2 linked regions of the Blastochloris viridis genome follow. The protein of the gene in region 2 interacts with the protein of the main gene of each other region in a pairwise test. Links are inferred from orthologs where the notes say so. Each region holds a gene or a part of one and is shown on either strand. Other genes may lie near its edges.

The links. The genes of interacting proteins can lie anywhere in the genome.
Region 1: the proteins of BVIR_RS00230 (region 2) and BVIR_RS08260 interact in binary tests that used the Escherichia coli proteins (3 or more experiments, as listed by UniProt). The link is inferred for Blastochloris viridis from one-to-one orthologs.

The regions. Positions count from the first base shown.
Region 1 is NZ_CP012946.1:1,861,215-1,865,481, reverse strand. What follows is about bases 884-3,808. They hold BVIR_RS08260 (single-stranded DNA-binding protein), read left to right. Parts: upstream 884-2,061; coding sequence 2,062-2,556; downstream 2,557-3,808. Other genes in these bases: BVIR_RS08255 (sensor histidine kinase), read left to right, coding at 2,697-3,808; uvrA (excinuclease ABC subunit UvrA), read right to left, coding at 884-1,553. Outside these bases: more of uvrA, read right to left, coding at 1-883; more of BVIR_RS08255, read left to right, coding at 3,809-4,267. UniProt on the Escherichia coli protein: Plays an important role in DNA replication, recombination and repair. Binds to ssDNA and to an array of partner proteins to recruit them to their sites of action during DNA metabolism. Acts as a sliding platform that migrates on DNA via reptation.
Region 2 is NZ_CP012946.1:42,153-46,476, reverse strand. Bases 300-3,281 are described here. They hold BVIR_RS00230 (primosomal protein N'), read right to left. Parts: upstream 2,887-3,281; coding sequence 712-2,886; downstream 300-711. Other genes in these bases: BVIR_RS00225 (helix-turn-helix domain-containing protein), read right to left, coding at 2,948-3,281. Also shown: BVIR_RS00235 (F0F1 ATP synthase subunit delta), read right to left, coding at 1-290; more of BVIR_RS00225, read right to left, coding at 3,282-3,532; BVIR_RS00215 (hypothetical protein), read left to right, coding at 3,950-4,324.

The sequences.
Region 1 (4,267 bases), 1.8 Mb from region 2 along the record:
CGCACTGCGATGTCATTCTGCTTGGTGTTGAGCTGCGCCGGCAGCGCCTCGAACCACTCAGCCGAGCGGCGCACGCTCATCTCGGCCACCTGGCCGATGTGGAACGTGGCGATCTTCACCGCCAGCGCCTCGGGTTTCAGGCGGTTGCCGGCACAGGCCTCGCACGGGGTGGCGGAGAAGTATTTGCCGATCTCCTCGCGCGCCCACTCGCTCTCGGTCTCGCGCCAGCGCCGCTCCAGATTGGTGATGACGCCCTCGAACGGCTTTCGCGTCTCGTAGGCGCGCATGCCGTCGTCATAGGTGATGGTGACCGGCTCATCGCCCGAGCCGTAGAGGATGACGTCGCGCGCCTTCTTCGGCAGCTCCTTCCACGGCACCGTGACCTTGAACTTGAAATGACGGGCAAGGGCGTCGAGGGTCTGGCCGTAATAGGGGCTGGAGGAGCGCGACCACGGCACGATGGCGCCCTGGCGCAGGGTTTTCGCGGTGTCCGGCACCACGAGGTCGGGGTCGATGGTCTGCTCGGTGCCGATGCCGCCGCACGCCGGGCAGGCGCCGAACGGGTTGTTGAACGAAAACAGCCGCGGCTCGATCTCGGGAATGGTGAAGCCGGACACCGGGCAGGCGAACTTTTCCGAGAACAGGATGCGCCGGGGATCGGGCGCATCCGCACTCCCTCCCCCCTTGTGGGGGAGGGCTGGGGTGGGGGGTGTGCCGGCAGTGGACCTAGATTCGTCGCCCCCCACCCGGATCGCTTCGCGATCCGACCTCCCCCGCAAGGGGGGAGGTGAAGAATGGGACGCGGGAGCGTCCGCGAACTCGACGATCGCCAGCCCGTCGGCGAGCTTGAGCGCGGTCTCCAGCGAGTCGGCCAATCGCGAGGCGATGTCCGGCCGCACCACCAGCCGGTCGACCACCACCTCGATGTCGTGCTTGAGCTTCTTGTCGAGGGCCGGCGCTTCCGAGATCTCGAAGAACGCGCCGTCGATCTTGACGCGCTGGAAGCCTTTCTTCTGGAAGTCGGCGAGCTCCTTGCGGTACTCGCCCTTGCGGCCGCGCACGACGGGCGCCAGCAGAAAAAGGCGCGTGCCGACCGGCAGTTCCAGCACCCGGTCGACCATCTGCGACACCGTCTGGCTCTCGATCGGCAGGCCGGTCGCCGGCGAATAGGGCACCCCGACCCGCGCCCATAGCAGGCGCATGTAGTCGTAGATCTCGGTGACGGTGCCGACCGTCGAGCGCGGGTTCTTCGAGGTGGTCTTCTGCTCGATCGAGATGGCCGGGGAGAGGCCGTCGATCTGGTCGACGTCCGGCTTCTGCATCATCTCCAGAAACTGGCGGGCATAGGCCGACAGGCTCTCGACGTAGCGCCGCTGGCCCTCGGCATAGATGGTATCGAACGCCAGCGACGACTTGCCCGAGCCGGACAGGCCGGTGAACACCACCAGCCTGTCGCGCGGAATGTCGAGATCGACGTTCTTGAGATTGTGCACCCGCGCACCGCGGATCGAGATGATGCGGGCGGGATCGGGCTTGGAACGGGGCGCAGTCATGCGGGGGGTCTCGGTGGCAGCAAGAACTCAGACGCGTCCGCCGGCAGAGGTCGGCGGGCGATCGCCAAGTTTGCAGGAACAAAACGTGGACACACCCTAGGCCGGCGTACGCCAATATGCCAGACTGTGGGTGTGGTATTTTCGTCGGCGGCGCGGTGCGGGCACGGAATTATCATATTGGTGCTGGAATTCCTCGGCTTTCTGCTGGACGTGGTCGGGTATGGAACGACGAGGCTTCTTCTCCGCGTGTTCGCCCGCAGGTGCGTGCTAGTCGAGGATATCGGCAGTTCGCATCGCCGCTTCAATGCGTTCGGGTTTCGCGGCGTTGCCGGCCGTGGCCATGGTGACGATATCGGGCCGGGAATCCCAGTTGTTGCGCATCGCTCACCGCGCTAAGAACGTAACCGGAACGTCGTCGCTTGTGGACAGCAGCGGGGCCGGGGCAGCATCTGCGGGATGGCCGGGCTAGGGTGGCGGCACAGAACCCACAGCGGAAGGCACAAAAGCCATGGCGGGCAGCGTCAATAAAGTCATCCTGGTCGGCAATCTCGGGCGTGACCCGGAAGTCCGCCGGCTGAACTCGGGCGAGAGCGTGGTCAACCTCAGGATCGCGACCTCGGAAAGCTGGCGCGACAAGGCGACCGGCGAGCGGCGCGAGCGCACCGAGTGGCACTCGGTGGTGATCTTCAACGAGCAGCTTGCCAAAGTCGCCGAGCAGTACCTGAAGAAGGGCGCCAAAGTTTACATTGAGGGCCAGCTGCAGACCCGTAAATGGCAAGACCAGGCGGGGGCGGAAAAGTACACCACCGAGGTGGTGCTGCAGCGTTTCCGCGGCGAATTGCAGATGCTCGACGGGCGCGGCGGCGGTGGCGGCGCGGAGATCGAGGACAGCGGCGACTTCGGCCAGCGCAGCCCGCTGCCGGCCCGCGGTGCCGCCCGCCCGGCGGCCTCCGGCGGCGGCGGCAAGTATTCAAGCGACCTGGACGACGAAATCCCGTTCTGACGGGATCGGGGATGCAAAGAGGTCCGGAGGTATCAAGGTCCTTGGCTCGGGCCGCCAGCGTCTCCTTGCGTGAAAGTCGCTGAAGGAGGAAAGTACGCGCATCGGTTGTGGATAGCATTCCCCAGACGAGGCCGGGCGGAGTGATTGCAAAGCACGATGCCGAACCCGCAAGCGCCGCTCAGGGTCCTGCCCGGCGGCGGCGCGACGTTCCGCTGGCGTGGCTGCTTGCGCTGCTGGTGCTGGCGTCGATGGCGCCGCTGGCCACGCTCTGCACCTATACCGTGCTGCGCTGGGACGATGCCGAGCGGATCGAGGAGATCAAACGCGTCGGCGACGTCGCCCGCACCCTGGCGCAGGCGGTCGACCGCGAGCTGAGGGGCTACCGCGACGCCGCCGAGATGCTGGCGGGCTCGCGCTTGCTATCGACGCCGGACCTTGCCACGTTTGAGGATCAGGCCCGCACCATCGCCGGGCGTGCGGGCGGCGACTTCGTGCTGTTCGACGCGGCGTTGCGTAAGCTGTTCGACACACGCGAGCGGCCGGACACGCCGTCGTCGCCGTTCGCGGACAGCGAGGCGATCGCGCGGGTGTTCAACACCGGCAAGGCCGAGATCGACAATCTCGGCCCGGTCGCCGACGACCGCCAGTTGTCGTTTGGCGTCCATGTGCCGGTGGCCGGCCCCGACCTTGCGGTGCGCTACGTGCTGACGTTGGTGCCGCCCGCCGCCGCGATCCTCAACGTGGTGCAGCAGACCTACCGCCCGGCCGGCTGGTTCGCGACAGTGGTCGACGGCAACGGGCGCGTTGTGGCGCGGGCGTCGCGGCACGACGAGTTTTTTGGGCGCAGCGTGTCGGACAACCTCATCGGCCTGCTCACCGTCCGCCACCATGGGCTGGAAACGGTTGACATGGAGGGACGCCCGTCCGTCACCGCCTTCTCCCGCTCGAGCCTGTGCGGCTGGCACGCCATCGTCTGGGTGCCGAAGGCACTGATCGAGGTACCGAGCCGCGCGCGCCGCGACGCGGTGCTGGCCATGCTGGGGCTGACCACGCTCGTGTCGATCACGGCGGCGGTGGCCGCCGCCCGGTTGATCAACCGCTCGACCCGGCGGACGATGAAGGCGGCGCGGGCACTCGCGGTGGGAACCCCGGTGGCACCCGAATCGAGCCTGATCCGGGAGGACAACGTGGTGCGCGCCGCGCTGGCCGACGCCGCCCGCACCATCGCAGCCCGCGAGGAATCGCTGCGCGAAAACGCCCGGCGGATGAAATTCGTGATGCGCGAGCTGTCCCACCGCTCCAAGAACTTGCTGACGGTGGTGCAGTCGATGGCGCGGCAGACTGGACGGTACACCCAGGACCCCGCCGATTTTCGCGCCCGGTTCGACGACCGCATTTCCAGCTTGGCGCGCTCGCACGATCTTCTGGTCAAGCACGACTGGAGAGGCGCCACCCTGGCCGATCTGATCGATCGCCAGCTGACCCCGTTCGTGGAGACGTCGACCGACCGCATTTCGGCCGAAGGCCCGAACCTGATACTGCGGCCGGACGCCACCCAGACCATTGGCATGGCGCTGCACGAACTCGCCACCAACGCCTCCAAGCACGGGGCGCTGTCGACGCCCGGCGGTCGCATTCGCATCAGATGGGACGTTGACGGCGAGGGCACCGGTCGCCGCCTGCGGCTGATCTGGCAGGAGAGCGGTGGCCC
Region 2 (4,324 bases):
TGCACCGCGAACAGGCGGCGATTGGCGGTCACGGTCCGGAGGAAGTTGCCGGCAAGCCCGCCGATTTCCGCCTTCTCGAGCACCGCCGTCAGCGCCCGAAGCTGCTCGTCCGAGCCGTACACCGGGCTGCGGACAAGATACAGCAGATCGGCACTGGCACTGAGCAGAGCCTCGAAGCGGTCAATATCGGCGGAGACGGCATCGACCATGCCGGCTTCCAGCGCGAGTTCGAACAAGGCGGTCGCGTAGCGACCTGCCATGCCGGATACGATCGGGTCTTCGCCTTGCACGTCGCGTCTCGGGCTAATTCACAAGAGCGCCGCCAGCGCCAAGGCTGGCGCGCCGAAAGCCCTTGGATTCCAAAGGAACTCTGCCGAGGGTCAGGGATAACCGGCCCAACCCGTCAAGCCGGCCGGCTGAGTAGCACGACTGACCGGGGGCTGCAACACGACGGTGTGCCCAAATACTCGACGCGATCCCGGGCCATTGGTCGGATGCCGGCCGCGGCATTGGTTGCGCGCGTAACGTTGCCCGGAAACCGTCCTGTTCGCCGCTGCCGACCTCATGGCGCGACCTCATGGTGCGGAGGCGGCGAAGCCGCCGTCTCGACCCATCAGCTCGCCGCAACGCGCGTCAGCCTCGCCCGTCGCGACCGCCCTTTCAAGCCGCATCACGCGCGGTCAGACGAACGCCGCTCGCGTCCTCCGCCAGTCACGCGAAGCTCTGCGGGTCGACATCCACCGCCAGCGTCACGTTGCTCCGCGGCGGCGGCACCTTGGCCAGCCACTCCCGGACATAGTCGGATACGTTCACGGCCCGCGCGGCCCGCACCAACAGGCGCACCCGGTGGCGGCCGCGCAGCACCGCGATCGGCGCCTCGGCCGGCCCCAGCACCCGCACCCCGTCGCGGCTCGGGGCGGCGGCGGCGACGGTGCGGGCGTAGGCTTCGGCCGCCGCGGCATCGGCCGCCGCCACCAGCAAGGTGGCGAGCCGGCCGAACGGCGGCAGGCCGGCGCGCTCGCGGGCGGCGATCTCGGTATCGTAGAACAGCTCGCGGTCGCCGGCGATCAGCGCCGTCATCACCGGGTGCTTTGGCTGATAGGTCTGGATCAGGCCGCTGCCGTGGCCCGATTCGCGGCCGGCCCGGCCCACCACCTGGTGCAGCAACTGGAAGGTGCGCTCGGCGGCGCGCGGGTCGCCATGGGCGAGGCCGAGGTCGCCGTCGACGATCCCCGCCAGCGTCAGGCGCGGGAAGTGATGGCCCTTGGCGATCAGCTGGGTGCCGATGACGAGGTCGACCTCGCCGCGTTCGATCGCGGTGATCTCCGCGCGCAGCCGTTCGACCCCGACCACGAGGTCCGACGACAGGATCGACAGCCGGGCGTCGGGAAACCGCGCCTGCGCTTCCTCGGCCAGTCGCTCGACGCCGGGCCCCACCGCGACGAACGACTCCGCCGCCTGGCAGTGCGGGCACGCGGTCGGCCGCGGCATCGAGTAGCCGCAATGGTGACAGACCAGCCGGCGGCGGAAGCGGTGCTCGACCAGCCAGGCATCGCACGACGGGCAACGCAGGCGGTGGCCGCAGGCGCGGCACAGCGTCAGCGGGGCGTAGCCGCGGCGGTTGAGGAACAGCAGCGCCTGCTCCTGGCGGGCGATGGTCGCCTCGATCGCCGCCACCAGGCTGGGCGCGATCCAGCGGCCGCGCTCGGGGCCCTGGCGGGTCATGTCGATCGCCGTGATCTCGGGCAGCGCCGCGCCGCCGACCCGGCTCGGCAGGGCCAGGCGGCGGTAGCGCCCGCGCCTGGCATTGACCTCGCTTTCGATCGAGGGCGTCGCCGACGCCAGCACGATCGGCACCTCGGCCAGGCGGGCGCGCACCACCGCCATGTCGCGGGCGTTGTAGGCGACGCCGTCCTCCTGCTTGTAGGAGGCGTCGTGCTCCTCGTCGACCACGATCAGGCCGAGATCGCGGAACGGCAGGAACAGCGCCGAGCGGGCACCGGCCACCACCTGGGTGTCGCCGGCGGCGAGGCCGCGCCAGGTGCGCTCGCGCCGGCGCGGCGGTACCTCGGAATGCCACTCCGCCGGCCGCACCCCGAACCGCTTGACGAAGCGCTCGAGGAACGCGGTGGTCAGCGCGATCTCCGGCAGCAGCAGCAGCACCTGGCGGCCGCGCCGCAGCGCCGCCGCCACCGCCTCGAAATAGACTTCGGTCTTGCCGGAGCCGGTGACGCCGTCGAGCAAAAAGGTGGCAAAGCCGCCGCGCGACGCCGCTGCGGCCAGGCTCGCCGCCGCCTCGGCCTGGGTTGCGCTCAGCGCGAGGGCGGGATGGTCGGGGTCGGGCCGGGCCGCCGGCACCTCCGGTGCCAGCTCGACCGCCTCCAGCGTGCCCTCGTCGACCAGCCCCTCGATCACCGCCACCGACACCCCGACCTCGCGGGCGAGGTCGCTCTTGCCGTAGCTGAGCCCGCCCTCCAGCGCCGCCAGCACCCTGGCGCGCTGCGCGGTCATGCGAGCGGGCTCAGGCCCGGCGCGGCGGATGCCGGCGCGGGGCCGCGGCGGACCGAGATTTTCGTTGAGGCGCAGCGCCATGCGCAGCACGGCGCCGCGCGGCGCCACGGTGTAGCCGGCCACCCATTCGATGAAGTTCATCAGTTCGGGCCGGAACCCCTCGACCTCGACCCGGCCGTCGATCTTGCGCAGCTTGGCGGGGTTGGCAAAGCGCGGCGTGGCACCGAGCGACCACACCACCCCGGTCACGGTGCGCGGGCCGAGCGGTACGTGGACGAGGTCGCCGACCGCGACGGCGAGCCCGTCCGGCACGGCGTAGGAATAGGGCTGGTCGATGCCGAGCGGCACCAGCACTTCGGCGAATCGGGCGGTCATGCCATCATTTCGGGCTGCGCTCTGGGTGGCGCCACGCGGCGCGGCCGCGCCGCTTCGCCGATCAGATCGACGAAATCGAGACGATGAAGCGCGCGCTGCGCTGGTACGGGTTGCTGACCATCATGCCACAGCCCCGCGGCACGTGAATGCAGTCGCCCGCGTCCAGCGCATAGGCGGTCAGGCTGGCGCCGTCGTCAATGGCCAGCTCCAGCCTGCCGTCCAGCACCAGCACCTGATGCTCGGTGCTCTCGAACGGCGGATCGCGATAATCGCAGGCGGCGCCCGGCGGATATTCGATCTCGACCAGCTCGGTGAGGGCGCCGACGCCGTCGGGGGTCAGCCGGCGGCGGACGATGGCGGTTTCGGGATCGCGCCAGCTCGACTGCTCCGCCCGGGGGCTGACCCGCGACTGCACCGCGGCCGACAGCATCAGATCGACCATGCGCACGCCGAGCGCGACGCTGAGGCGGCGGACGAATCGGCCGGTGAGGCAGACGTTCCCGGTTTCGATATCGGACAGCGTGGCAAGGTCGATACCGGCGCGGCAGGCCAGATCGTCCAGCGTCAGGTCCAGTTCGAAACGCAATGTACGGATTCGCTCACCGACGATCCGATCCCAGTCCGATGAAGAACTGGTTGTCTTCATCTTTACACCCGCGCTGTCGTCCCGGCGTCAGGGGCCAATTTGACGAGGGTGGGCCCAATTTGACGATGATCGTATGATGCCATGAATCGCGACCACGCGCGTCTCGGTTCTCACGGTCGCCCCCGCTTGATATCGGCGACGCCAGCCCGTCGACAACCCGTTCGGCACGAGGCTGTCACCCATGTCATAGGCACAAACCGTCACCTATGTCTCCAGGCTGGACACAGCGTAGGCTGGCGGTCCCGGAGGGAGTCGAACCCCCGACCAACGGTTTAGGAAACCGCTGCTCTATCCTGCTGAGCTACGGGACCACGACGGCTTCCTACCACATCGCCCCCGCCTGCGCACAACCCTCGCCGTGGTCGTGCCGCACTGTCGCCCGAATGGGATTCTTTTTCTAGGGCGAGGGAGCATCCGATGGCGGCGGGGTGGACGGCCAACATCGCCCGGGCTGGGCGGCGGGTTCTGGCCATGGCGGCGGCGCTTCATGCCGGTGGCTGGCCGATGGCCGCCGCCGCGCAGACCGCCGCGGCCGACGCCGGCGCGGTCGCGGCGTGCGCGCCGCGGGTCGCGGTCCGCGGCCGGGTGGTGGCGGCAGCCGGCGCCGAGCTGACGCTGGCGGATGGCACCTTGGTGGTGAGCCCCAGCCTGCGATTTGCCGCCGCCGACGGTTTCCGCGCCGCCATCGGCCGTACCATCGCGGTTCGCGCCGGCGCCCCGCCCGACCGCTGGGGCCGGCTGTCTGCTGCGGCGATGGTGGCGGAGGACGGTACCTGGCTCGAAGCGCTGGCG